Minwuia thermotolerans: one gene and its partner. The protein of the gene in region 1 interacts with the protein of each later gene in a pairwise test. Links are inferred from orthologs where the notes say so. Each region holds a gene or a part of one and is shown on either strand. Other genes may lie near its edges. The genes, in order: CWC60_RS06115 and gltA.

Evidence for each region.
Region 2: the proteins of CWC60_RS06115 (region 1) and gltA interact in binary tests that used the Escherichia coli proteins (3 or more experiments, as listed by UniProt). The link is inferred for Minwuia thermotolerans from one-to-one orthologs.

Annotation. Positions count from the first base shown.
Region 1 is NZ_PIGG01000026.1:86,927-100,981, forward strand. What follows is about bases 7,299-10,071. They hold CWC60_RS06115 (lipid kinase), read right to left. Parts: upstream 9,240-10,071; coding sequence 8,358-9,239; downstream 7,299-8,357. Other genes in these bases: CWC60_RS06105 (response regulator), read left to right, coding at 7,299-7,928; CWC60_RS06110 (hypothetical protein), read right to left, coding at 7,929-8,330; CWC60_RS06120 (PaaI family thioesterase), read right to left, coding at 9,279-9,743; CWC60_RS06125 (PaaI family thioesterase), read right to left, coding at 9,740-10,071. Also shown: CWC60_RS06080 (feruloyl-CoA synthase), read left to right, coding at 1-1,621; flagellar hook-associated protein FlgK, read left to right, coding at 1,823-3,913; CWC60_RS06090 (flagellin), read left to right, coding at 3,930-4,886; CWC60_RS06095 (acyl-CoA dehydrogenase family protein), read left to right, coding at 4,983-6,218; CWC60_RS06100 (alpha/beta fold hydrolase), read left to right, coding at 6,231-7,172; more of CWC60_RS06105, read left to right, coding at 7,215-7,298; more of CWC60_RS06125, read right to left, coding at 10,072-10,186; CWC60_RS06130 (LLM class F420-dependent oxidoreductase), read right to left, coding at 10,186-11,139; CWC60_RS06135 (TIGR03668 family PPOX class F420-dependent oxidoreductase), read left to right, coding at 11,219-11,644; CWC60_RS06140 (FMN-binding negative transcriptional regulator), read left to right, coding at 11,672-12,286; CWC60_RS06145 (hypothetical protein), read left to right, coding at 12,398-12,937; CWC60_RS06150 (2-hydroxychromene-2-carboxylate isomerase), read right to left, coding at 13,137-13,730; CWC60_RS06155 (cupin domain-containing protein), read right to left, coding at 13,727-14,055. UniProt on the Escherichia coli protein: In vitro phosphorylates phosphatidylglycerol but not diacylglycerol; the in vivo substrate is unknown.
Region 2 is NZ_PIGG01000031.1:141,291-155,541, reverse strand. The notes cover bases 3,377-6,345. They hold gltA (citrate synthase), read right to left. Parts: upstream 5,531-6,345; coding sequence 4,223-5,530; downstream 3,377-4,222. Other genes in these bases: gltX (glutamate--tRNA ligase), read right to left, coding at 5,645-6,345; CWC60_RS08585 (hypothetical protein), read right to left, coding at 3,994-4,212; gloA (lactoylglutathione lyase), read left to right, coding at 3,424-3,825; lpxB (lipid-A-disaccharide synthase), read left to right, coding at 3,377-3,427. In the rest of the region: lpxD (UDP-3-O-(3-hydroxymyristoyl)glucosamine N-acyltransferase), read left to right, coding at 1-164; 3-hydroxyacyl-ACP dehydratase FabZ, read left to right, coding at 164-634; lpxA (acyl-ACP--UDP-N-acetylglucosamine O-acyltransferase), read left to right, coding at 636-1,436; CWC60_RS08600 (LpxI family protein), read left to right, coding at 1,426-2,256; more of lpxB, read left to right, coding at 2,258-3,376; more of gltX, read right to left, coding at 6,346-7,048; CWC60_RS08570 (ComEC/Rec2 family competence protein), read left to right, coding at 7,104-9,269; transcriptional repressor LexA, read right to left, coding at 9,233-9,946; CWC60_RS08560 (molybdopterin molybdotransferase MoeA), read right to left, coding at 10,027-11,229; cyclic pyranopterin monophosphate synthase MoaC, read right to left, coding at 11,226-11,702; indole-3-glycerol phosphate synthase TrpC, read right to left, coding at 11,704-12,522; trpD (anthranilate phosphoribosyltransferase), read right to left, coding at 12,525-13,544; CWC60_RS08540 (anthranilate synthase component II), read right to left, coding at 13,550-14,128.

The DNA of each region.
Region 1 (14,055 bases):
CGGCGAGCAGGCCGCGCGGCGGCCGGATGCGCCCTTCCTGCGCTACCGTGACGGCGATGGCTGGGCGACGCTGAGCTATGCCGACACACTCGGGCGCGCCAACGCGGTGGCGCACCGTCTGCGGGAACTCGGCCTCTCCAGCGAACGCCCGCTGATGATCCTGTCAGGCAATTCGATTGGCCACGCGCTCGCCAGTCTCGGGGCGATCGTGGCGGGCGTGCCTGTCGTCCCCGTCTCGCCAGCCTACAGCCTGATGAGCGGCGACATGGGCAAGATCGCCCACATCGCCGGGCTGGTCACCCCCGGCGCGCTTTACGCCGATGCACGCGAGCCCTTCGGGAAGGCCATCGCCGCTGCCGGCCCCGATCTGCCGCTGCTGCAGGCCGCCGATATCACGGAACGCGCAACCGCCGAGTCGGATCCGGACGCGCACACGGGACCGGACGACATCGCCAAGATCCTCTTCACCTCCGGTTCGACAGGCATGCCCAAGGGCGTGATCAACACCCACCGCATGCTCTGCGCCAATCAGGCGATGATCCAGGCAGGCTGGCCGTTCGTCATGGAGGCTCCGCCGGTGCTGGTGGACTGGCTCCCCTGGAACCATACCTTCGGCGGCAATTTCTGTTTCAATCTGGCGCTGTTCAACGGCGGTGTCTTCCACATCGACGACGGCAAGCCGGCGCCGGGCCTGATCGAGCGCACGGTGGAGAACCTCCGTCTGGCCTCGCCGAACCTCTATTTCAACGTGCCCGCCGGTTTCGCCGCGCTGCTGCCGTTCCTGGAGGACGACGCGGCCTTGCGCGAGAACTTCTTCCGCGATCTCGAACTGATCTTCTACGCCGGGGCCGCGCTGCCCCAGGATCTGTGGGAGCGGCTGGAGAAGGTCGCCGCCCGCTCAGGCAAGGAGCCGCCGATGATGGTCTCCGCCTGGGGCTCGACCGAGACGTCGCCGCTGGCGACGCTGGTGCATTTCCCGATCCCGCGCGCGGGCAATATCGGCCTGCCGGCGCCGGGCGTGGAACTGAAGTTCGCGCCCGTGGGCGACAAGCTGGAACTCCGCGTGAAGGGGCCGAACGTCACGCCCGGCTACTGGCGGCAGCCGGAACTGACGGCGGCGGCCTTCGACGCCGACGGGTTCTACCGCATGGGCGACGCGGGCTATCTGGCCGACGACGCGGACCCTTCGGCCGGCGTGATCTTCGATGGCCGGGTCTCCGAAGATTTCAAGCTGATGACCGGCACCTGGGTCAGTACCGGCGCGCTCCGGGTCCGGCTGGTCGCCGCCTGCGCGCCGCTGGTTCAGGACATGATCGTCTGCGGCCACGACCGGGCCGAGGTCGGCGTCCTGATCTGGCGCGGGCCGGGCGCGGCCGACATGGCCGTCGACCGGCTGACCGACGAGCTGTCGCAGCGGCTGGCCGCATGGAATGCGGGGAACCCCGGCTCGTCGACCGCGGTGCGGCGGTTCCGGGTGCTGGAGACGCCGCCCTCCATCGACGCCAACGAGATCACCGACAAGGGCTATGTGAACCAGGGCGCGGCGCTGGCCGCGCGCGCCGCCGATCTTGCCGCGCTCTACGACGACGCGGCGGCGGGGACTTATCTGGTCGCCCGCTGACTGGCCCCGCCATTGCAACCTGCCTTCGTGAAACCGTGCCGGGGACGACTTTCCGGTATGGAGAAGAAGGCAGAAAGCGATGGAATTTCATAAGCTTGACCAGAAAGACGGGCTGATCCGGGCGGCGGGAAGAATCTGCCGGGCGGATCGCCGGACGTCCGGGATTCCGGCAAGGCTTGCCGCCCGCCGGGGAGGCCGCGCATGAGCCTGACCGCTTCTCTCAACTCCGCGCTCAGCGGCCTCAATGTCGCCCAGGCCGGTATCGCCGTCGTCTCCGACAATGTCGCCAACGTCAATACCGAGGGCTATGCCCGAAAGTCCGTGATCCAGAGCGCCCGGGTCACCGGCGGCGTCGGCACGGGCGTCAAGGTCGAAGAGGTCCGCCGCATCGCCGACCAGTTCCTCAACAGCGAACTGCGCATCGCGATGGCCGAGTTCGGACGCTTCGAGGCCAGGAGCACCCTGCAGGAGCAGGCGACGTCGCTGATCGGCGATCCGACCGGGGAGCGCAACCTGGTCGCCCTGCTGGACAAGGCCCTGGTGGCGGCGGGCGCGCTCTCCGCCAACCCCGAGGCCAGCGGCAACCGCAGCGCCCTGGTCGACGCCCTGCAGCGCTTCGGCGAGGATCTCGACCGGGTTTCCGACGGTATCCTTGATCTGCGCCGCCAGGCCGACCGGCGCATCGACGAAAAGGTCGGCCAGGCCAACACGCTGCTCTCGCAGGTCCACGACCTCAACCTGCGCATCGCTTCGCTGGCCCAGTCCCAGGAGGCAAACGGCCTGATCGAACAGCGCGAGAAGAAGCTGGACGAGCTCTCGCAGATCATCGGCATCCGCGTCAGCAATACCGAGGACCGCCGCGTCTCGATCAGCACGACCGCGGGCCTGCCCCTGCTCGACACGGAGTTGCGCCGGATCGTCCACGAGAATGCCGGCAGCAGCGATTTCGGCCAGGTGTTCTCGCCGCTCTCGGTCGAGCGGGTGGATTCGCTCAGCGGCCAGACCTTCACCATCGACGGCAATATCGACGACCTTCTCGGTTCGGGCGAACTGCGCGGCCTGCTGGAAATGCGCGACGGCGACCTGAACCAGCTATCGGTCGAGGTCGGCGCCTTCGCCGGCCAGGTCGCCGACCGGATCAACGCCGTACACAACGAATTCACCGCCGTGCCGCCGCCTTCGGCCATGACCGGTCACGACACCGGCGCGCTGGCCACCGACCCGCACGGCTTCACCGGCATCGCCAGCTTCCACGCCTTCGACGGCAGCAACAACATCGTCGCCACGGCGACCGTCGACTTCGGCGCCATCGGCGGCACCGTCAACGATGTCATCAATGCCGTGAACGCGGGCCTGGGCGGCGCCGGCACGCTGGCGCTGAACGGCGGCGTCATGAGTTTCTCCGCCGCCGGAGGCTCCGCCGGCGTCGGTATCGCCCAGGATGCGGCGAACCCCGCCGACGCCAGCGGGCGCGGTTTCGCCCACCGCTTCGGGCTGAACGATCTGGTGCGTACGCCGACGGGGCCGCATTTCCAGACCGGGCTCGCCGCCGGTTCGGCGCACGGCTTCACCGGCGAAGCGACCTTCGCCATGGTCGGACCACGCAACGAACGGCCGTTGTCGACCGCGATCGATTTCGGCGCGGTCGGCGGCACGGTCAACGACCTGCTCACCCAGCTCAATACCGACTTCGCGGGCGCCGCGACCTTCGGCATCGACGGTGCAGGCCAGCTCACCATGACCCCGGCCGGTGGCTTCTCGGATTTCCGTCTGGAACTGACCGCAGACAACACCCAGCGCGGCGCCTCGTCCCGTTCGGTTTCCGACTTCTTCGGCCTCGGTTCGGGACCGCAGGCCTCTATGGCCGCCGGCTTCGCCGTTCGCAGCGACATCGCCGCCAGCCCGTCTGCCCTCGCCCTGGCGGAAATCAACGCCGCGGGCACACCGGCGGTCGCGGTCGGCGACAACGCCGGGGCCGTGGCCCTGCAGGGACTGACCTCGGCCACCGACGCCTTCTCGGGCGCAGGCCGTCTGCCGGCGATGAACGCGACGCTTTCCGAAATCGGGGCCGAACTGATGGGCCGGGCCGGGCAGGCTGCGCAGGACATCACCATCCGAGCCGAGGACCGCGAAGCCCTGATGGAAGAGCTGAAGCTCAAGGTCGCGGAAATCTCGGGCGTCAACATGGATGAGGAAATGGCTCAGCTGATCCAGCTGCAGACAGCGTTCAACGCCGCCTCGCGCGTCATCTCGACGACGAACGAGCTGTTCGACATGCTGTTGCAGATCTGATTGGAGTGAACATCTGATGCGGATTGGAACCTTCAGCCAGAACGACCTGCTGGTACAGCAGATGCTGCGCCAGCAGGTGGAGCTCAGCCGCAGCCAGGAGCAGGTCTCCACCGGCAAGCGCTACAACGACACCGAGGGCTTCGGCGCCCAGTCGGCCAACATCGTCAACAGCCGCTCGCTGCTGACCCAGATCGAGGGCTTCCAGACCTCCAACCAGGCGCTGAAGGGCCGGCTCTCGGCCTTCGATTCCGCGCTTGTCGAGCTGGAATCGATCGGGGGGGAGCTTCGCGACGCGCTGCAGAAGGCCCGGGGTCTGGGCGACGGCACCGGCTTGGGCTCCACGGTCAGCGGTTTGCTGGAACGCGCCGCGGCGGTGCTCAACACCCGCTTCGAGGGCCGCTTCCTGTTCGGCGGGACGACCTCCGATCAGCCGCCTCTGCTGGTCACCGACGAAGCCGGGATCCTCGCGGTCGCGGAGCCGCCGGGCGGGCAGTTCTTCGCCGATAGCGGCGAGGCGCTCACGGCCCGCGTCGACGAGCGCACCACCATCGAGATCGGCGTCACCGCCTCCCAGGTCGCCGGCGATCTGCTGCATTCCATGCAGCGCATCCTGATGTTCGATTCCGGCACCCTGCCGGCGGGCGCGGCCGGCTTCGCGCCGGCGGACGCCCTGGCCGGCCAGCTCTCCGAGAACGAGATCGACTTCATCGCCGACGAACTGGACAACATCTCTACCGCGGTCACCGGCCTGCAGACCGCGGCGACGGAGAACGGCCTCAACATGAAGGCCCTGGACGACGTCCAGGGGCGTCTGGAGGATCAGCAGATCGCGCTGACCGACATCCTCGCCAACGAGGAGGACGTCGATCTGGCCAAGGTCGCCGCGAAGCTCAATCAGCAGCAGGTGGCTCTGGAGGCCAGCCTGCGCATGATCGCCCAGATGCGCTCCATGAGCCTGCTCAATTTCCTCTGATCCGGCGCGCGGCGCGCCCCGCGAGAAGAAGGCTTAACCCGGGCCGCTCCGGCGTCCAGAATGGCCGCGGGAGCATGACGTACTGGGGAGGAAGACTTGGCCGCTGTCGCATTCGAACTGCCCGACGAGGTGAGAGACGTCGTCGAGGGCCTGAAGGCCTTCGCGCGCAAGGAGGTGCTGACTCGCCACGAGAAGCACCGGGGGCTGCTGGAGGACGGCCGCCGCAAATATGCCGACGACGGCCGCATCGCACCGGAGGTGGTCGAACTGATCCGCGAAGTGCGGATGGCCGCCTCGGAAGCCGGCTATTACCAGATGTGCGTCCCCGAAGCCCTGGGCGGCGGCGGTCTCGGCATGCAGGCCTATTACGCCGGCTGGGAAGCGCTTTTTCACATGTGCGGGCCGCACAACTGGCTGATGGTATATGCCATCAGTCACTGGGCCTTCGGCCCCAGCCGATTGCTGGAAAAGGTCACCGACCGGGCGCGGGAAGATATCCTGGAGCCGCTGATGTCGGGGCGCGCGGGCATGTGCTTCGGTCTCTCCGAGCCCGGCGCCGGCTCCGACGCTTCCATGATCCGAACCCGCGCGACGCCGGACGGCGACGGCTGGGTGATCGAGGGCCGCAAGATCTGGACGACGAACTCGCCGGTCGCCGACTACTGCATCGTCTTCGCGGTGACGGACCCGGAGCGGGCGAAAGCGAAGAAGGGCGGCATCTCCGCCTTTCTCGTCCCCACGGACGCGCCCGGCTTCGAGGTGCAGCGGATCGTCAAGATGTTCGGTCAGATCGGCGGCGACGAAGCGGAGCTTCGCTTCGAGGGTTTGCGCGTCGAGCCATGGCAGCTCGTCGGCGAATTGCACGAAGGTTTCGCCACCGCGCTCTACGGCGTCTCCCTGGGTCGGGTCTACAACTCGGCCCGCGCGGTCGGTACCGGCCGCTGGGCGCTGGAACTGGCGATCGAGTACAGCCAGGCGCGCGAGTCCTTCGGCAAGACCATCTCCGAGTATCAGGGCGTGACCTTCCCGCTGGCGAGTTCGGCGATGGAGCTGCACGCCGCCCATCTGATGGGCCTCAACGCCGCGAAACTGCTGGACTCCGGTGCGCCGGCGGTGAAGGAACTGTCGATGACCAAGGCCTTTTCCGTGGAGATCGGAGTCAAGGCGGTCGACCGCGCGATGCAGACCCACGGCGCCATGGGGTTCACCAACGAGGTCGGTCTGTCGGAGGCCTGGCACAATCTCAGGATCATCAACGTCGCCGACGGCACCAACGAGATCCTGCGGCGGACCATCGTGCAGCGGCTGATGAAGGGCGATCTCGATCTGTAGGAGGGCGGGGCGATGGCGGACTGGCAGGTAACAGCGGCGGACGGCGTGCGGCTGGGCGGGCTGCGCTGGGACATCCCCGAACCGCGCGGCCTCGTCTACATCGCGCACGGTCTGGCCGAGCATGTCGGCCGCTATGACCGCTTCGCCCGGCGCCTGAACGGACTGGGCTTCTCGGTCGCCGGCCACGACCACCGCGGCCACGGGCGCAGCGTCGCGGGCGATGCCGAACCGGGGCACATCGCCGACCGTGACGGCTTCCATCTCATGGCGGACGATCTCGGCCGCGGCATGGATGCGTGGCGGGCGGAGCATGACGGGCTGAAGCTGGGCCTCTTCGCCCATTCCATGGGCTCCTTCCTGGCGCAGATGGGCATGTGGCGCTGGCCGGAGAAGGTCGACGCCGTGGTTCTGTCGGGCTCCAACGGCCCGCCGCCGCCGATCGCGGGCGCGGGGCGGCTGATCGCGCGCATGGAACGGCTCCGGCTCGGCCGGCGCGGCCGCAGCCTGCTGATTCATGGCCTCGCCTTCGACGCCAACAACAAGGCCTTTGCGGCGGACGGTCCCACGAAACTGGAATGGCTGAGCCGGGACCGGGACGAGGTGGACGCCTATGTCGCCGATCCCCGGTGCGGCTTCATCGCCACGACGGCGAGCTGGATCGCGCTGCTGGACGCGCTGCCGAAGCTGACGGCGAAGGGCAATGTCGGCCGGATTCCGAAGAATCTTCCGTTGCTGATCGCCTCCGGCGACCGGGATCCGATCGGCGACATGGGCCGGGGCGTCCGCCGCCTGCAGGCCATCTACGCCGGCCACGGCATGTCGGACGTGACGCTGAAACTCTACGAGGGCGGCCGGCACGAGATGCTCAACGAGATCAACCGCGACCAGGTCATGGCCGATCTCGGCGACTGGCTGGCCGCGCGCCTTGTGACAGGCCGCGGCGGCGGGGCATAATCGGCGCTTCGGCCCAGCGGCCATTCAACCTCGAGGTGCAGCGTGGACGCGCCGGAACGCCTGTCGATTCTCGTCGCTGACGACAATCCTGCGGCGCGCACCCAGATCGTCCGCATCCTGGAAGAACTGGGCCATGACACCACGGCGGTCGGGGACGGCGCCGAGGCGGTCTCGGCCATGGCAGCGCTGCGTTTCGACCTTGTGGTTCTCGACTTCGAGATGCCGGGCTTGCGCGGCGACGAGGTCGCCCGCCGCGCCGGCGCCGACGGGCCGGTCTCGATCGGGCTTTCCTCGGCCGGTCTCGGCCGCACCGAGTGGGGCGATGCGCCGATCGCCGAATGGCTCGCCAAGCCGGTCGACGCCAGGGCCCTGGCGGAGGCGGTCCGCCGCGCCGCGGCGCGGGGCCAGGACAGCGTCACCTCCGCACCGCCAGTCGATCTCACCCATCTCGCCACCTACACGGACGGTGACGCGGCCCTGGAACGGGAGCTGGCGGCGCTTTTCGCCGAGTCCTGCGAACGCTATGCCGGTCAGATGGCCCGTGCGGAGGACAGCCATCAGTGGCGGGACGCGGCGCACGGGCTGAAGGGCGCGGCGCGCGGCATCGGCGCCACCGAAGTCGCGCGGCTCGCGGCGTTCGCGGAAACCCTGCTGGGCCGCGGCGCGGAACAGCGCCGACAGGATGTGCTGGAACAGATCCGGGCGGCGGCGGACGACGTCAGCGCCTTCTTCGCCCGTCACCTGCAGGAAGGCTGATCAGATACGGATGCGCAGGTCGTCCATCGCCTTCAGCGCGGCGGTGTCGCCCACCTGATGCCGCACGCGGGCGACGGTGTCGCGCAGGTTCTCGTCGACCCGGCCGGCGACTTCCTTCAGCACCTCCTCGCCATCGTCGACGAACAGCGCCTGCAGGCGCGCGATCGCCTGTTCGATCATCACGGTCTCGTCGTGGGGGGCGTGGGGAAAGTCGTCCTTGCTGCGCACGACGTCAGCGAGGTTCTCGGCGAGAGCGTCGATCCTGTCCGCTTCGGCCAGGACGCGCCGCGCCCGGTCGGTGTCGAGCCCATCGGCGGCGGCCCTCAGCCGGGCGACGCCATCCCGGGCCTCGACGATCACCTCGTTGATGGCGACGACTTCGTCACTGCGGATCAGTTCCATGCCCGTATTCTCCGGTCTCCATACTGGTCATTTAGTAGCGGGAACGAAAACCTCCAAGGCTTTCGGCAGCACGGAGAAATCGGCGGGCGTTTCGGCGATCACGTCGCCGTCGACATTGATCTCCTGCGTCGGCGTCGTCTCGACGCGCACGGCGGCGGCGCGGAGGGTGCGGACGTCCTGACGCCGCTTCAGGGCGCCGAACTTCAGATAGGGCAGCAGTTTGAGCATGCCCCATGGTCCGAGCGGTTTGACGTAGTAGACGTCCAGCCAGCCGTCATCGATGGCGGCATCGTCGGCGATGGTGAGGCCGCCGCCGTAATGGACGCCATTGCCGACGGCGATCATGGTCGATTTCGTCTTCTTGGTGTCGCCGTTCCACGTGATCCGGGCCTCGAACGGTTTCATGTCCCGCTGGGCGTCGAGCCAGCTCAGCGGATAGCTCAGCAGTTTGAGGCGCTTCTTGCGCTCGCCGGTATGGTAGTTCGCGACCTTTACGCTGAAACCCAGGCTGGCGACATTGAAGAAGGGCCGGCCGTTTACAATGCCAAGGTCGATGCGCCGCAGACCGCCGCGCAGCACCACCCTGGCCGCGCGCTCGGGCTCGTGGGGAATGGCGAAGGTGCGCGCCAGATCGTTGGCGGTGCCGAGCGGCAGGATGCCGAAGGGACGTCCCGCATCCAGCAATGCTTCCGCGGAATGGCTGAACGTGCCGTCGCCGCCGCCGAGAACGATGCGGTCCGAAGCGGGACCCAGGCTGCGGATCAGGTCGGAGATCTCCGCCGGGTCTTCGGGCAGGTGAAAATCGACCCTGTCGCCCCCCGTTTCGAGCGTCCGGCAGGCCCTGCGGCCCGCGTCGGCCGCGTCGCCGCCGCCCGGATTGACGATCAACAGGGTTCTCTTGCCGCTCACTGTCAGCCCGCCCTTCCCGAAACGCCGTGCCGGGGAGGCTTATCCCGCCTCGTTCCCGGGTATGAAAGAATAGCGGCTGTCGCCGTCCTTCGGCACCTTCATGATTCCGTTGGCGCGCAGCACGATTTCACCGTCCGCCTCCAGCCAGGCGTTGCAGAAGACCATGCGCGGGGTGGCCCGGACCAGTTCCGTGCGGCCCTGTACCCATTGGCCGAGTTTCGCCGGCGCCACGAAGTCGCAGGTGAGATTGACGGTGGGATAGAAGCGGCGCTGGCCGTTCGCGACAGCCGCGCCGAAGCCGATCTGCACGTCGACAAGGGTCGCCAGCATGCCGCCGTGGCAGGTGCCGACCGGATTGAGATGCTTGCGTTCGACGCGGAAGCCGAGACTGGCCTGACCGTCGACGACGCGGCCGTAAATCGGTCCGACCAGGCCGAACAGGCCGTCACGGACGCCGAAGGGCTTGAAGCCCTCGGGTATGGTTGTCGCTTCGGTTTCGCTCATGAAAATGCCGCCCTGGGATCGAATGTGCCGTATTCGCTGCCGCCCAGCTTGAAGATTCCGTTGGCGCGGGCCAGCAGCTCCCCGTCGCCGCGCCGGATGCGGCAGTCGGCGAAGACCGTGCGTCCGCCGCGACGCAGGATCTCCGTGCGGCCCTCGACCCAGTCGCCGATATTGGCGGGCGCCAGAAAGTCGATGTTGGCGGCGACAGTCGGGATGAACTGCGCCGTATCCAGCTGGTAGTTCAGCGCGCAGTTGAGCTGCATGTCGACCATGGTCATCAGCATGCCGCCATGCAGGTTGCCGGCGGCATTGGTGTGGCGGCGCTCGACGCGGAAGCCGAGCGACAGTCCGCCGTCCAGGTCGCGCCAGTAGAGCGGGCCGTTGGCCTCGACGAACGGCGCAGGGATTCTTGCAGGGCGAAAGCCCTCCGGAATGTCGGTCATCAGGCCTTCGCGACCACGTCGGCCATGAACTGCTCCATCCGTCCGATGCTGTTCGCGGCGTCGCGGGCGGCCAGGTTGAGCATCAGGTGATTGAAGCCGGCCTCCTTCAGGCGCGCCACATCCTCCGCGACGGTCGCCGCCGAGCCGGTCAGGATCATCCGTTCGCCGTCCTTGTTCTTCACTTCCTCGCCGATGGTGTTCCAGTGGCTCCAGTAGGCGAGGTCGATGGTCGACATGTCGCGGCCGGCCTCATCGGCGAAGCCCTTCAGCCGTTCCAGCCGCTTCGCGATCCGGGCATGGGTGTCCAGCGGGAATTTCGGATTGTTGCCGATCGGGTACCAGCCGTCGCCATGGCTGACCACGCGCTTCAGCGCCGGCGCGCTCTCGCCGCCGATCCATAGCGGCGGATGCGGCTTCTGCACGGGCAGGGGGCGGGTGCCCACATTGTCGAAGCGCACGTACTTGCCGTGGAAACTCGCCTGCTCGCTGGTCCAGACGGTGCGGAAGACCTCGAGATACTCGTCGGTCACCGCGCCGCGCTCGTCATAGGGCGGGACCTGCAGGGCTTCGAACTCCTCCTCCATCCAGCCGGCGCCGCAGCCGATGGTGATACGGCCGTTGGAGAGCTGATCGATGGTCGCGATGATCTTCGCCGTCAGCAGCGCCGGACGATGCGGCACCACCATCACCGATGTCAGCATCCGCAGCTTCGTGGTCGCGGCCATGGCGAAGGCGATGGCCGTGAGCTGGTCCATGCATTCGCCCGTCGCGGTGCCGGGGAAGGAGCCGTCGGGACTGTAGGGATAGGTACTGTCGATCTGCGTCGGGATGACGACGTGATCGGGCACCAGCATGTAGCTGTAGCCGAGCCGCTCGCCGGCCGCCGCGAGGGTCTTCAGCCCCTCGGCGTTGGCCATCGGCCCGCGGGTGAACCAGGCGAAGCCGAAATCCATGACATCCTCCCCATGCGCACTATCTTCGGGGCCGAAGATAGCGGGCCTGCCGCCCGGGTCAAAAGGCATTGGTTGCGACATGATCTCGAAGGAGGAGCGGGAATTCGTACTGCGCCGGCCGCTGGGGCATCTGGGCACGGCGGACGCCGGAGCCGCGCCGCATGTCATGCCGGTCTGTTTCGCGCTGGAGGCGGCGGAAATATTCATCCCCATCGACGAGAAGCCGAAGGGGGGTGATATCCGCCGGCTGAAGCGGCTGCGCAACATCGCCGACAACCCGCGCGTCTGCCTGATGGTCGACCGCTACGATCCGGACTGGTCCGGGCTCGGCTGGGTCATGCTGCGGGGCGCTGCGGCGATCTGGGAGAGGGCGGCGGACCGCGCCGGTGCGATCGAGCTTCTCCGCGCACGCTATGTGCAGTACCAGAGCATGGACCTGGAGACGCGGCCGCTGATCGTCATCCGGGTCGACAATGTCAGCAGCTGGGGCGACCTGAGCCGATAGGGTCCGTCCGCCGGGGGGAGAAGCACGATGTACACGCCCGCGCATTTCGCCGTCGAGGACAGGGCAGCCTGTCACGACATCATCGAAGCCAACGAGTTCGGGCTGCTGGTGACGGCCGCTGGCGGCGCGCCCGAGGCCAGCCATCTGCCCTTCGTGCTGGATCGCGGCGAAGGGGAGCGGGGCGTGCTCTACGCCCATATGGCGCGCGCCAACCCGCAGTGGCGCGATTTCGGCGAAGCCGACGCCCTCTGCATCTTCGCCGGTCCCCACGCCTATGTCTCGCCGACCTGGTATCCCGGTGACGGCCCCGCCGTGCCGACCTGGAACTACACCGCCGTGCATTGCCAAGGCCGGCCGGAGATCATCGATGATGCGGTCGAACGCGACCGTCTGATGGAGCGGCTGTCGGCGCGCTACGAGGGCAGCGGGCCCTGGTCCTATGGCGGCCTGCCCGAGAAGTTCCGCAGCGCGATGGTGAAGGGGATCGTGCCCTTCCGCATTCCCATCGCGCGCATGGAAGGCAAGGCGAAGCTGAGCCAGAACAAGTCCGCCGCCGACCGCGAGGCGCTGGCCCGCGGCCTGGTGGAAAGCGGGCGGCCCATGGAGGCCGAGATCGCCGCCGCGATGCGGGCGATCGAATGACCCGCTGGCGCAGGTGAAACGCCGCGCCGCCTTCGCTATCCTGCGGCGCAGCGCATTGCGGTCACAATTCGGGGCGAGAAGCCGCATGTCACCAACCGAACGGAGGGCGTCATGAACCGATATCTGCTCGCTGGCGCGATCGGGCTGCTGCTGGCACTGCCGGCAATGGCCCAGAACCAGAAGGACGAAGAGCAACCGGCGGCGGATGCGAACCCGGCTCCGGAGGTCATCAAGGTCTATGACGAGAACACGCTGAAGCCGGAGGATATCCGGGCCTGTCTGAAGAGCGACATCGCGATCGCCGACATGGAGACCAGGGTCGCCGACTACGAGGATACGCTCGTCGATTTCCGTCAGAAGATCGCCGATCTCGGCGAAGACCTCGACCGCCGCCGCAAGCAGATCGACGGCACCGATCCGGAGGCGGTGGCCGAGTACAACCGCCGCGTCGACCGCCATGCGGATATGATCGACCGCTACAACGAGAAGTTCGTACCCAACCTCACGGACCGTCGGAAACGGCTGAACGAGGCCATCGACGCCTACAACCGCGACTGCGCCGACAAGGCCTATTTCGAGGAAGACTGGCTGGAGGCCGTGGCGGAGCTCGGCATCAAGGATCCGCGCGCGACCGCAGGCGGCGGCAAGTAGGCCGTGGTCCCCTTCGTGGAAAGGTCTATAGCGTTCCGCTATTTGATTGAACCGCCACTCACCCGGCGTGTCACCCCCCGCCTCTGTGCGGGGGTCCGGAGCGGCTTCGCCGCAAGTCGATGATCCTAGCCGGATGCCCGCACGGGGGCGGGCATGACACCGAAGCTCTACGGGCGATTCAATCCAACCGAGGATTGATCTAGGCTGCCAACTGCTGCAGCCGCTCCTCGACCATCCAGAGACGGTCGCCGCCCCAGAACAGCTCCCCGTCGATGGCGAAGGTTGGCACCCCGAACACGCCCATGTCGATGGCCAGCTGTCTTTCGCGCTCGTGACGCTCGGCGCCCTCGCCCGTGTACCAGTCGTCGAAGCCGGCGGTGTCCGCGCCGACTTCCGCCAGCACCGCCTTCACCTCCTCGACCACGCCGGGATCCAGTTCGCGGTGGAAGAACTTCTCGAAGGTGCGCCGCGCATAGGCGTGCAGCAGCCCCTGTTCCTCGGCGTAGGTCAGCCCGATTCCGGCGGGACGGGAATCGAAGATCTTCTTCGGCCCCAGCACCGTCAGCCCCTTGCGGTTGGCCAGCCGGCGTGCGTCCATGTAGGCGTATTTCACCTTGCGCCATTCGTTTTCGGAGCGGGTTTCCACCGCACCCAGGAATTCGGGGATGTGCAGGGTGAAGTGGACCCAGCGGAAGGTGACGCCGTAGCGCTCCTCCAGCGCGAGCAGATCGTCCATCACCAGATAGGCGAAGGGACTCTTCAGGTCGGTAAAATAGATCAGTTCCGCGTTCATGCGCCCCTCCCCAAGTGGCCGGTCTTGACATAGAGCAGGCAGCCGCCGTCCGACCGTGGCCGATGGCTCGATCCGTCCGGAAGCCGCATCCACGTTCCGGCACGGTAGCGGCCGTTCTCGTCGGCCAGCTCGCCCGACACCACGAAGACTTCCTCCCCGCCCTCATGGGTGTGATGCGGCGCTTCCGCGCCCGGCGCAAGTCTTGACAGGTAGATGCGTTCTGCATGGCCGGGCTCGTCGAACAGGTCGAAGACCTCCCTGCCGGCCCATGTCGGCCGCCAGCCAGCCGGATCGCTGGTGTCGATGCGGCGGGTGGGCCGGTCGG
Region 2 (14,251 bases), on another replicon or contig:
ATGTGCGCGTCGGCGACCAGGTGCAGATCGGCGCGAAGTCGGGCGTGATGAACGATGTGCCGGACGGCGCCGCGGTGATCGGTCAGCCGGCGATACCGGCAAGGGACTTCTGGCGGCAGATCGCCGCGCTGCGCCGCCTGGTTTCGAAGAAGGGGTCGGACTGATGACTGAAGCGGAGAAGACCGCCGTCGGGCCCGTCGAGGTGACGCGGATCATGGAGATGATTCCGCATCGCTATCCGATGCTGATGGTCGACCGTGTGATCGACATCGTGCCGGACGTGAGCGCTGTCGGCATCAAGAACGTCACCGTCAACGAACCCCATTTCACCGGCCATTTTCCAACCCAGCCGGTCATGCCGGGCGTGCTGATCATCGAAGCGATGGCCCAGACCTCGGCGGTGCTGTTCGCGCAGACCCTGGGCACCAGGATGGAGGGCAAGGTGGTCTATTTCATGACCATCGACGAATGCCGTTTCCGCCGTCCCGTGATCCCCGGCGACCAGCTGATGATTCATGTCCGGAAGCTGCGCGGGCGGGGGACGCTGATCTGGAAGATGAAGGGCGAGGCCTATGTCGGCGAACATCTCGCCGCCGAAGCCGAATTCGCCGCCATGATTCAGGATGATGGCTGAGATGGCCGCCGAGGTTCACCCCAGCGCTTTCGTCGCCGACAATGTGCGGCTCGGCGAGGGCGTCCGCATCGGGCCGTTCTGCGTCGTCGATGGCGATATCGAACTGGGGGACGGCGTCCGGCTGGCTTCCCATGTCGCCGTGGCGGGGCGTACCCGCATCGGGCCGGGCAGCCGCGTCTTCCCCTTCGCCTCCATCGGCCACGAGCCCCAGGACCAGAAGTATCACGGCGAGGAGTCCTCGCTGGAGATCGGTGCGAACTGCACCATCCGCGAGCATGTCACCATGAATCCCGGCACCGAAGCGGGCGGTCTGGTGACGCGGGTCGGGGACAACTGCCTGGTGATGATCGGCGCCCATATCGCGCATGACTGCCTGATCGGCGACAACTGCATTCTGGTCAATAACGTGACCCTCGGTGGCCATGTCGAGGTCGACGACTGGGCCATCATCGGCGGCATGACCGCGGTGCATCAGTTCGTGAAGATCGGACGTCACGCGATGATCGGCGGCGCTTCGGCGCTGGGCACGGACGTCATCCCCTATGGCCTGGCGCGCGGCAATCTGGCGACCCTGGACGGCCTCAATCTCGTCGGGTTGAAGCGCCGCAATTTCAGCCGCGAGGAGATCCACACGCTCCGTCGCGCCTACCGCTTCCTGTTCGCGCCGGAAGGTACGATGGAGGAGAAGGTGGCCGACGCCGAGAAGCTGTTCGCCAACGAGGCGGGCGTCGGCGAGATCCTCGAATTCATCCGCGGCAGTTCCTCGCGCGGCCTCTGCACCCCGGCGCGGGATGTCGCCTAGGCGCCTCGGACTGATCGCCGGCGGCGGAGAGGTGCCCGGCAATGTGGCCGATGCAGCCGTCGCCGCCGGGATGGAGGTTTTCGTGCTGGCCTTCGAGGAAACTACGGATCCCGCCCTGCTGGCGCGCTTTCCCCATCGTTTTATCCGCTTCGACAAGGTCGGCGGCACCCTCGAAGCGCTGAAGGCGAACGATTGCGACAGCGTCTGCATGGTGGGCAAGGTCGCACGGCCGGATTTCAGCAAGCTGCGGCCGGACATGGCCGGCATCGGTCTGCTGCCGAAGGTCCTGGCAGCGGCCAGGAAGGGCGACGACGCCCTGCTTCAGGTGCTGGTGGACTTCTTTGACAAGAAGGGCTTCCGGGTCATGGGAGCGCACGAAATCGCTGGCGACGTCCTGGCGGGCGCGGGGCCCATGGGCCGGGTTGCTCCTGGCGAGCAGGATCTGGCGGACATTGAGAAGGGGATGGCGGTCGTCGACGCGCTGGGCGCGCTCGACGTCGGCCAGGGCGCTGTGGTGCGCGACGGGCTGGTGCTGGCCGTGGAGGCCGCCGAGGGCACCGACCGCATGCTGGAGCGCTGCGGCGGCCTGGGCGAGGGCGCCGGGGGCGTACTGGTCAAGCTCACCAAACCGGGACAGGATCACCGGGTCGATCTGCCGACCATCGGCGTGGAGACAGTGGCGCGGGCCGCCGCCGCGGGTCTGAACGGCATCGCCGTGGAGGCGGGCGCCGCCATGGTGATCGACCGCGTGGCGACGCTGGCGCGGGCCGATGCCGAGGGCCTGTTCATCACCGGGGTCGCCCGCGCCGGAAGGACCTGAGATGCTCCCCATCCGCATCATGCTGGTGGCCGGCGAGCCGTCGGGCGACGTTCTGGGCGCCCACCTGATGCGATCACTGAAGAAACTGGCCGGGGAGCGCGTCGAGATCGTCGGCGTCGGCGGCGACGCCATGGCGGCGGCCGGGCTGGAGTCGCTCTTTCCGATGGATGAACTCTCGGTGATGGGATTGTTCGAAATCCTGCCGCGGGCGCCGGCGATCCTGCGCCGGCTGCGGGAGACCGAGGCCTTCGCGCGGGCGAAGCGGCCACATGTGCTGCTGACCATCGATTCGCCGGGGTTCAACAAGCGTCTGGCCCGGCGGTTACAGGATCTCGATACCATCCGGATTCACTATGTCGCGCCGTCGGTCTGGGCCTACCGCCCGAAGCGGGCCGTGACCACGGCGGCGCTCTACGATCATCTGCTGACGCTGCTGCCCTTTGAGCCGCCCTTGTTCGAGAAGGAGGGTCTGGCGGCCACCTTCGTCGGCCATCCCGCGGTGGAGGCGGAGAACGCCTATCAGGGAGACATGCGGGCTTTCCGGGCGGCGCAGGGACTGTCCCCTCATGTGCCAGCGCTGGCGGTGCTGTTTGGCAGCCGGCGGGGCGAGGTCCGGCGGCTGGGGCCGGTCTTCGTGGACGCCTTGCGCCGTCTCGCCGAGCGGGTCCCGGCCGCCCACGTGCTGGCGCCGACGCTGCCGCACCTCCAGGCGGAGGTCGACCGCATGCTCGCCCGCCAGCCACTGCCGTACACCGTCCTCGGGCAGGCCGGGAAGATGGACTGCTTCCATGCCGCCGACAGTGCCCTCGCAGCTTCGGGCACCGTCGCGCTGGAACTGGCTCTGGCCGGGACGCCGGCGGTCGTCGCGTACCGCATGAACGCGCTGACCGCGGCCCTGGCGCGGCGGCTGATCCGCATACCCTACGCCAGCCTGGTCAACATCCTGATGGACAAGCCTGTCGTGCCCGAGCTGATTCAGGGGAACTGCACCGCCGGGGCCATCGCCGGCGCGCTGCAGCGGATCATGACCGATCCGGTCGCCCGCGACGCCCAGATCGAGGCCGGGCGGACGGTCGCCATGATGCTGAAGCCCGGCGCCCTCTGGCCTTCGGACAAGGCGGCGCGCGTGGTATTGAACCTGGCCGAAACGAACAGGGAGAAGGACGCATGAAGGACGCTCGTCTGCTGCACACCATGATCCGGGTGAAGGATCTCGACCGCTCGCTGGACTTCTACACCCGCCTGCTGGGGATGAACCTGCTGCGAAAGAAGGATTTCCCGACCGGTGAGTTCACGCTGGCGTTCGTCGGCTATGGCGACGAGGCCGACAGCACGGTCATCGAGCTGACCCACAACTGGGGTCAGACGGACAACTATGACCTGGGGGACGGTTTCGGCCATCTCGCGATCGGGGTGCCGGACATCTACGGCACCTGCGACGAGCTGGAAAAGGAAGGCGTTCCCATTCCGCGCCCGCCGGGCCCCATGAAACACGGCGGATCGGTCATCGCCTTCATCGAGGATCCGGACGGCTACAAGATCGAGCTGATCGAGCGCAAGGCGGCCTAGATCAGTCCATTGTTCGATCGGACCGCCACTTGTTCGGCGTGTCACCCCCGCCACCGTGCGGGGGTCCGGAGCGGCTTTGCCGCAAGTCGATGATCCTGGCCGGATGCCCACACAAGGCGGGCATGACACCGAAGCTCCACTGGCGATTCAATTCAACCGAGGACCGGTCTAGCCGAGAAACGCGGCGCAGGCCGCGGCTGCGGCGACCGCCGCAGCAAGCAGAATCAGCCGGAATCCAACGCCGGCCCGCCAGGGCGGCACGTTGTCGTTGGCGGGCCGCTTCGGCAGCACGGCGAGCCGGCCGATGGCCGGCCCGGGCCGCGGGAACCCGTTCCCGCGAAACCGCGGGACGGTGGAATTACGCGACTGATTCTGTTCCCGCCGCATGGTTCATGCCTCAGTCGCGCTTGTGGATCGGCACGTAGGGATGCTGCGCCGGGCCGGTATAGAGCTGGCGCGGACGGCCGATCTTCTGGTGGGGATCCTGGATCATCTCGTTCCACTGGGCGACCCAGCCGACCGTGCGGGCCAGGGCGAAGAGAACGGTGAACATCTCCATCGGGAAACCCATCGCCTTCAGGATGATGCCGGAATAGAAATCCACGTTCGGGTAGAGCTTCTTGTCGACGAAGTAGTCGTCTTCCAGCGCCACCTTCTCCAGCTTCATGGCGATCTCGAGCAGCGGATCGTCCTTGATGCCCAACTGGTCGAGGACCTCATGGCAGGTCTGCTGCATGACTTTCGCGCGCGGATCGTAGTTCTTGTAGACGCGGTGACCGAAGCCCATCAGACGGAAGGGGTCATCCTTGTCCTTGGCGCGCTTGACGCACTCGTCGACGCGATCGACGGTGCCGATCTCGTTGAGCATGCGCAGCACCGCCTCGTTGGCGCCGCCGTGGGCGGGGCCCCAGAGGCTGGCGATGCCGGCGGCGATGCAGGCGAAGGGGTTGGCTCCCGAGGATCCGGCCAGGCGCACCGTCGAGGTCGAGGCGTTCTGCTCGTGGTCAGCGTGCAGGATCAGGATGCGGTCCATCGCCTTCGCCAGAACCGGATCGACCCGATAGCTCTCGGCCGGGACGGCGAACATCATGTCCAGGAAACGCTCGGAATAGGACAGGTCGTTCTTCGGATAGATGAAGGGCTGGCCGATGGAATACTTGTAGGCCCAGGCTGCGATGGTCGGCATCTTCGCCACCAGCCGGTACGACGCCACCATGCGCTGGTGCGGATCGTCGACGTCGGTGGAGTCATGATAGAATGCGCTCATCGCGCCGACCACGCCGACCATGATCGCCATCGGATGGGCGTCGCGTCGGAAGCCGCGGAAGAAGTAGTTCATCTGGTCGTGCAGCATGGTGTGCCGGGTGACCGTGTCGACGAATCCGGCCTTCTGCTCCGCGGTCGGCAGCTCACCGTTCAGCAGCAGATAGCAGACTTCCATGTAGTCGGAGTGCTCCGCCAGCTCGTCGATCGGGTAGCCACGATGCAGCAGCACACCCTTGTCGCCGTCGATGTAGGAGATCGCGGACTGGCAGCTCGCAGTCGCCGTAAAACCGGGGTCGTAGGTGAAGTAGCCGGTTTCGCCGTAGAGCTTGCGGATGTCGATGACATCCGGACCGACCGTCCCGGAGAGGACGTCGACGTCCAGCTTGGCCTTCTTGCCGACCGAGATCGCGGCCTTTCCGTTGGTTTTGGCTTCACTCATCGTGGACCCCCATCCTGTTGTTCGTTGGGCGGCTCGGTCGCCGCGGAATTCCCTTGACCCTTATATGGGCATTATAGCCCAAGCGCCGCGCGAGAAAATCTCGCGGACCCTGCGTCAGATGCGATCACCTATGCGCGCGAGCGACTCCTCCCGGCCCAGCGCGACGAGCACATCGAAGATGCCCGGTGAGACGTTGGAGCCGGTCAGCGCCGCGCGCAGCGGCTGCGCCACCTTGCCGAGTTTCAGTTCGTTGGTCTCGGCATAATCGCGTACCGCGGCCTCGGCGGCCGCGGCGTTCCAGTCCTCCAGCGCGGCGAGACTGTCGCGTACGCCCGCCAGGATCTCTGGCGCCTCGCCGGAGAGCAGCCTGGCCGCCTTTTCGTTTGTCGCGATCGGCCGCTCGGCGAAAAGAAAGCCGGCGCTTTCAGCGAGTTCGGCGACTGTCCTTGCGCGTTCCTTCAGCGAAGGCATGATGGCAAGCAGGCGGGCGCGTCCATCGGCGTCGACATCCTGGCCCTTGCGCGCCAGCATCTCGCAGACCAGTCCGACCAGCCGACCGTCGTCAGCCTGGCGCAGATAGTGGCCGTTCAGGTGCTCCAGCTTCTGGAAATCGAAGCGCGCGGCGCTGCGGCCCACATGGTCCAGGTCGAACCATTCGATGGCCTGCTCGGTGGAGAATATCTCGTCGTCCCCATGGGCCCAGCCGAGACGCACCAGATAGTTGCGCATGGCCTCGGGCAGGAAGCCCATGTCACGGTAGGCATCGACGCCGAGTGCGCCATGGCGCTTGGAGAGCTTGGCCCCGTCCGGTCCGTGGATCAGCGGGATATGGGCGAATTTCGGCGGCCTCCAGCCAAGCGCGCGGAAGATCAGGCTCTGTCGCGCCGCGTTCACCAGGTGATCGTCGCCGCGGATGATGTGGGTGATATCCATGTCGTGATCGTCCACCACGACCGAAAGCATGTAGGTCGGCGTGCCGTCGGCGCGCAGCAGGACCATGTCGTCGAGCTGTTCATTCTGAAACGAGACCTGGCCCTGGACCAGATCCTCGATGATCGTCTCGCCGGTCCGCGGGGCCTTCAGGCGGATCGCGGGCAGAACATCCTTCGGCGCGTCCGCCGGGTCGCGGTCCCGCCAGCGCCCGTCATAGCGCACCGGCTGTCCCGCGGCGCGCTGGGTGTCGCGCATGGCCTGCAGCTCCTCGGGGCTGGCGTAGCAGCGATAGGCTTCGCCGCGATCCAGCAGCTGTTCGACGATCTCGGCGTGACGCTGCTGGCGTGCGAACTGAAAAACGGGTTCCTCGTCGGCCTCCAGGCCGAGCCAGTTCAGGCCGTCGAAGATGGCCTCGATCGCCGTGTCCGTGGAGCGTTTGCGGTCCGTGTCCTCGATGCGAAGCAGGAAGCGGCCGCCGTGGTGGCGGGCGTAGAGCCAGTTGAACAGGGCGGTGCGTGCGCCGCCGATGTGCAGGAAGCCGGTCGGCGAGGGCGCGAAACGTGTGACGACGCCGTCCTTGGGCATGGATGACTTCTCCTGATGATCGGGATTGACGTAGCATCGCTTCGGGAGGGCGTGGATGTATCATATCCCCGCAGGACTGACGAGACGGCTTGGCGCGGCGGCGGCCCGCCTGTTGCGCGATCCGGCCGGCGCTCTTGCTGCGGCCCTGGAGGCGGAGCGGGGGCGGCTGTTCAACTTCGTGCCCGTCCTCTTCGGCGGCGGCATCGCCGTCTATTTCGCGCTCCCCTTCGAACCGGCGCTGCCCTGGCTGGCGTTTCTCGCAGTGCTGGCGATGTTCGCCACGGTCCAGTTGCGGGCCACGCCGGTCCGGCTGCCGGCGCTTGCCTGCCTGCTCGCGGTTCTGGGCCTCGCGGCGGCGGCGCTGCGGACGGAGGCTGTGCGTGCGCCCATTCTGCCGGCGGAAGTCGGGCCGACGGAACTGGCGGGGGAGGTGCTGGCGGTGGAGCGCCGGCCCGACGCGGCGCGACTGGTCCTCGCGCCGGATCGCTTCGGCCGGCTTCGGGCCGAGGATCTGCCGCACAAGGTGCGGATTTCCGTCCGCAGCGGTGCGGAGGCCATCCGCGCCGGCGACACGGTCACGATGCTTGCCTTCGCCGGGCCGCCCTCGCCGCCGGCCGAACCGGGCGCCTTCGATTTCCAGCGCTACGCCTTCTATCGTGGTCTCGGCGGCTACGGCTATGCGCTCGGCGCGGCCGAAATCGTCCGGCCCGGCGAAGGGAGCGGCTGGCTGAGCCGGCTCAGGGACCGCATGGCCTCCCGCATCGCCGGCGCCATCGGCGGGGCCGCGGGGGGCGTCGCGGCAGCCCTGATCACCGGGGACCGCAGCCGGATCGGGGAGGCGGAGGAGCAGGCGCTGCGCGATGCCGGGCTGGCGCATCTGCTGGCGATCTCGGGCCTGCACATGGGTCTGGTGACCGGATTTCTCTTCTTCGGTCTGCGCGCGCTGCTGGCTCTGCATCCGCCGCTTGCGTTGCGCCGGCCGATCAAGAAATGGGCGGCGCTGACCGCGATCGCCGGCGGCGCGGGCTATCTCGTGCTCACCGGCGGCTCGGTGCCGACCGTCCGCGCCTTCGTCATGGTCGCGCTCGTCATGCTTGCGGTGCTGGCGGACCGGCGCGCGATCTCGCTCAGAACCGTGGCTCTGGCAGCGATGCTGATCCTCGCGCTGTCGCCCGAAGCGCTGGTCGAACCCGGCTTCCAGATGTCCTTCGCCGCCGTCACCGCGCTGGTCGCCGCCTACGAGCGCTATGGCGACCGCTGGCGCCGTTCGGGCGGGGAGAGAGGACCGCTCCGCCGCATCGTCGGCTATCTGGCCGGCGTCGCGCTTACCACGCTGATCGCCGGGGCTGCGACCGGACCGTTCGCGATCTACCATTTCAACCGTTTCGCCGACTACGGCGTGCTGGGCAATCTGGCAGGGATTCCTTTGGTCGCATTCTGGGTCATGCCCACGGGGACCCTGGCGGCGCTGGCGATGCCCGTCGGGCTCGACGGACCGCTGCTGTGGCTGATGGGACAGGGCATCGATGCCGTGCTGACGGTCGCGCACTGGGTCGCGGCGCTGCCCGGCGCAGTCCGTCTGGTGCCGGCCATGCCGGTCTGGGGGCTGACCGCCGTGGCCGTGGGCGGGCTCTGGCTTTGCCTGTGGGCGCGCGCCTGGCGCGTGCTCGGGCTCGGCGGGATCGCGATCGGACTGGCCTCGCCGCACCTGGCCGAGCGGCCGCTGATCCGCGTGGATTCGGACGCCCGGCTTGTCGCGGTGCGCACCGAGACCGGCGGGGTCATGCTCTCCTCGGCGCGGCGGGAGAAGTTCACGGCGGATCAGTGGCTGGCGCGCGACGGACTGGCGGGGTCGCTTCCGTGGCCTGCGCGGCTGTCCAGTCCCGACGGGCGCATGCGCTGCGACGATGCGGGCTGCATCTGGCGTGCGGATGGCTGGATGATCGCCCTGCCCGTGCATCAGCGCGCCGTGGCCGAGGACTGTACGCGGGCCGACGTGGTGATCAGCCTGGTGCCGGTCTTCGGGCGCTGCCCGTCGGCCCGGATCGTCATCGACCGTTTCGACATCTGGCGCGATGGCGCGCATGCGCTCTGGTTCGATGCCCGCGCCGGCCCTTCGGCCAGGTCGGTGAACGCGGTCCGCGGCCGGCGGGCCTGGATCAGGGATCCGGTGCCGGCGAAGGATCAGTACTGGCGGAAGAGGGCGGTCAGCCGGCCCTGAATGCGCACCTGGTCGGGGCGGTAGATGCGGGTCTCGTAGGCCGGGTTCTCGGCTTCCAGCGCGATGGCGTTGCCGCGGCGGCGCAGGCGCTTCAGCGTCACTTCCTCGCCGTCGATCAGGGCCACGACGATGGCGCCGTTCTCGGCGGTGTCGCAGCGCTCGATCACGACGGTGTCGCCGTCCAGGATGCCGGCGTTGATCATGGAATCGCCGGCCACTTCCAGGGCGTAGTGTTCGCCCCGGCCCAGCACGTGGCCGGGAACGTCGATGTAGTTGGACTGGTCGCGCAGCGCCTCGATCGGCGTGCCGGCGGCGATCCGGCCGTAGAGGGGCAGGGTGGCGCTCTCGCCGGCCGCGGGGGCGGGGGTCGCCCGGGCGGGCAGCGGCTGGCTCGCCACGACCTGGGGCTGGAATGCGCCGACCTTCGGCTCCTGTATCCTCTGGCGGCCCTCGGGCGTCGCCGAATCCGGCAGCTTCAGGATCTCCAGCGCCCGCGCCCGGTGCGGCAGGCGGCGGATGAAGCCGCGCTCCTCGAGCGCCGTGATCAGCCGGTGGATGCCGGACTTCGACCTGAGGTCCAGCGCGTCCTTCATCTCGTCGAACGAAGGACAGACGCCATTGTCCTTCAGATAGTCGTGAACATAGAGCAGGAGCTGGTGTTGCTTGCGTGTGAGCATGGGCGTCGGCCTCCTGACCGCTCGAAAACGAATCCTGTTATGTTCTACGTAAGTTCCTCGATTCCGTCAATGTTCCCTCATCAGGCGAGGTGATCGAGCGTGATGTAGTCGATCGGCTCGCCGGCCGCCATGGCGGGTGCGTGCGGCGGTCTTACTGCCAGGGCGTTGGCGCGCGACATGACCGACAGCATCGAGGAATCCTGGCGCTCGAACGGCGTGACCATCGGCGGACCGTCGTCCGCGGAGACGGCGATGCTGCGCAGATAGTCTTCGCGGCGGTCGTTGGCGGGCAGGTCCCGGCCAAGACGCCCGCGGCGGAGCGGCGGCACGGTGTCTTCGGCGCCCAGCATGGCGCGGATGGCGGGGCGCAGGAAGATCACGCCGCAGACCAGCGCCGAGACGGGATTGCCCGGCAGACCGAGCAGAGGCACATCGCCGAAGCGGCCGAACATCAGCGGTTTGCCCGGCCGCATGGCGATGCGCCAGAAGTCGATGTCCAGGCCCTTGCCGCCCAGCACCTCCTGCACGAGGTCGTGCTCGCCGACCGACGCGCCGCCCAGCGTCACCAGCATGTCGCAGCCGCCCGCCCGGCGTCCGGCCTCCGCGAGAGCATCGGGCCGGTCGGGCGCGATGCCGATATCGACCGGTTCGCCGCCGGCCTTCGCCACCAGCGCGCCGACGGAGAGCGCATTGGACGAGATGATCTGGTCAGGCCCCGGCGCCTCGCCAGGGCGCACGAGCTCATCGCCCGTGGAGAGCAGCGCGATGCGCGGGCGCCGCCGCACGGGCACCCAGGGCGCGTTCATGGCGGCCAGCAGGCCGATGTTGCGCGGCCCGATTTCCTGGCCGGCCGCCATGCCGGCATCGCCTTCGCGGAAGTCGAGGCCGGCCGGGCGGACATATGTTCCGGGGGCGACGGCCGCCTTCGGCCGGATGGTGTCGCCGTCGGCTTCCGCATCTTCCTGGATCAGGATGGCGTCGGCGCCTTCGGGCAGGGGCGCGCCGGTGAAGATGCGCACCGTCTCGCCCGGGCCGATCGATCCGTCGAAACCGTGACCGGCCGCGGATTCGCCGATCTGCCTCAGCGGCTGGCCATTTCCGGTATCGGCGGCGCGGACTGCGTATCCATCCATCGCCGACATGTCGGCGGGCGGCTGGGTGCGCCGCGCCAGTACCGGCTCGGCCAGCACCCGGCCGCTGGCGCGCTCCAGCCCGACCCATTCCAGGGGTGTCGGCGACAGCGCGGCCAGGATGCGGCCGCGCGCTTCCGCGACGGGAATCATTCGGCCCCGAACCGGCCGGACTTGCCGCCTTCCTTGGAGATCAGCCGGACCCCGGTGATGACCATGTCGCGCTGCACCGCCTTGCACATGTCATAGACGGTCAGCGCCGCGACCGAGGCGGCGGTCAGCGCCTCCATCTCGACCCCGGTCTTGCCGGTGACCTTGCAGGTCGCGCGGATGAGAATGGCGGGCGGGTCGTGCTCTGTCGCGAGATCGACCTCGACGCTGTTCAGCGACAGCGGGTGGCACAGCGGGATCAGGTCCGGTGTCTTCTTCGCGCCCATGATCCCGGCCAGCCGCGCCACGCCCAGCACGTCGCCCTTCTTCGCGCGGCCCTCGACGATCAGGGCGAGGGTCTCCGCGGAGACGAGGACCCGGGCCTCCGCCACGGCGGTGCGCTTCGTCTCGTCCTTGGCGCCCACGTCGACCATCCGGGCCGCACCCTTGTCGTCGAAATGGGTGAAGCCGGCCATCTCAGCCCGCGGCCCGCATCGCAGGTTCGCCGATCAGGGCGCGTGTGGCGCCAGCGACATCCTCCTGGCGCATCAGACTCTCCCCGATCAGGAAGCTGCGGCAGCCGGCGGCGGCCATCCTGTCCAGGTCGGCGCGGGTGTTCAGCCCGCTTTCGCTGACCGCCAGGCAACCCGCGGGCAGGGCGGCGGCGCAGGCCTCCGTGGTCGCCAGATCGACATCTAGAGTCTTGAGATTTCGGTTGTTTATACCGATCAATTCACTTTTCAGATGAGATTTGGCGCGCTCGAGTTCCTCGATGTCGTGGACCTCGACCAGCACGTCCATGCCATACCCGATCGCGGCATCTTCGAGCTCCCGGGCCTGGCCGTTTTCCAGCGCCGCCATGATCAGCAGCACGCAGTCGGCGCCGAGCGCCCGCGACTCGGCGATCTGATAGACATCCAGCATGAAGTCCTTGCGAAGAACAGGCAGGTCGACGGCGGTGCGGGCCGCGGTGAGATAGCTGTCGGCACCCTGGAAATAGGGCGCGTCGGTCAGCACGGACAGACAGCTTGCACCGCCGGCGCGATAGGCCCGCGCCAGCGCGGGCGGGTCGAAGTCCGCCCGGATCAGACCCTTGGAGGGTGAGGCCTTCTTGATTTCGGCGATCAGGCCGTAGCGGCCGGCGTCCTGATGCGCGCGCAGGGCCTGCAGGAACCCGCGCGGCGCCGGCTGCGCCTTCGCCGCGGCCTCGACCCGCTTCAGCGGACGCTCGGCCTTGCAGCGGGCGACATGTTCCAGCTTGTCCGCGCAGATTCTGTCGAGTACCGTCCCGGACATGGTCAGGCGGCCTCGTTGGAAATCTTGACCAGCTGCGCCAGCCGGGCGGCGGCCGAACCGCCATCCAGCGACGCCGCGGCCATTTCGGCGCCTTCCTTGAGGGAACCGGCCTTGCCGGCGACGATCAGCCCAGCCGCGGCGTTGAGCACGACGATGTCGCGGAAGGCGTTCTTCGCCCCGTTCAGCACGGCCTGCAGCGCCCGGGCGTTCTCCTCCGGGCCGCCACCCTTCAGATCTTCCGGGCGCGCGACGGGCAGGCCGGCGTCCGCGGGATTGACCTCGAAGACGCTGACCCTGCCATCCGCCAGTTCGGCGACAGTGGAGGGACCGGTGGTGGTCAGTTCGTCCATGCCGTCGGAGCCGTGCACGACCCAGACCTTTTCGGCGCCCAGCTTCATCTGCACATGAGCCAGCGGTTCGACCCACTTCCGGGCGAACACGCCCATGAGCTGGCGTTTCGCGCCGGCCGGGTTCGAAAGCGGCCCCAGCAGGTTGAAGATCGTGCGCGTGCCGAGTTCGACGCGCGTCGGCCCGACATGCCGCATCGCGCCGTGATGGCGCGGGGCCATCAGAAAGCCGATGCCGGCTTCCTTCAGCGCCTTCTGGATCAGGGAAAAGGGGCAGTCGATGTTGACGCCAAGCGCCGTCAGCACGTCGGCGGTGCCGGTCTTCGACGATAGCGCCCGGTTGCCGTGCTTGGCGACGGGAATGTCGTGTGCGGCGAGGACGAAGGCCGTGGCGGTCGAGACGTTCCAGGTGCCCTTGGCGTCGCCGCCCGTACCGCAGGTGTCGATCGCATCCGCCGGAGCCGGGATCTTGTCGGCCTTGGCGCGCATCGCCAAGGCGCCGCCGGTGATCTCCTCGACCGTCTCGCCGCGGACGCGCAGCGCCATCAGGAAGGCGCCCATCTGCGAAGGCGTGGCATCGCCCGACATCATGATGTCGAACGCCGTCCGGGCGTCCTCGACCGGCAGCTTCTCGCCTTCGGCGACGCGCCCTATCAGGGCCTTGAAGGTTTCCATCTCGTTCATTGCTTCAGACCCGCCAGCTTCAGGAAGTTGTCGAGCAGGGCGTGGCCGTGCTCCGAGGCGATGCTCTCGGGGTGGAACTGGACGCCGTAGACGGGCCGTTCACGGTGGCGCAGGCCCATGATCGCGCCATCTTCGGTTTCCGCGGTGATTTCCAGGGCTTCGGGGAAGCCGTCCCGGTCGACCACGAGGGAGTGGTAGCGCGTGGCGGTGAATCCCTGCGGCAGGCCGGCGAATACGTCCTCGCCGCGATGGGTGATGGTCGAAGTCTTGCCGTGCATCAGGATCTCGGCGCGAATGATCCGGCCGCCGAAGACCTCCCCGATGGTCTGGTGGCCCAGGCAGACGCCGAGGATCGGCAGCTCGGGCGGCGCCGAGGCGACGAGTTCCAGCGAAATGCCGGCGCTGTCGGGCCGGCCCGGACCGGGTGACAGCACGATGGCCTCCGGCTTCATTTCCAGCGCTTCGGCAACACTCAGCACGTCGTTGCGGCGCACGGCGATGTGCGCGCCGAGCTCGCCCAGGAAGTGGACGAGGTTGTAGGTAAAGCTGTCGTAGTTATCGATCAGCAGGATCATGACCGTCGCGCCGTTGTGAGCCGCCGTTCGGGCGGGTGGGCAACAAAACAGCGCCCCGCGCGGCCCGTCAAGCGCGAGCTGGCCGGAGACCGTGCTGCCGGGCGGGCCGCGGCGTGTTTGCAT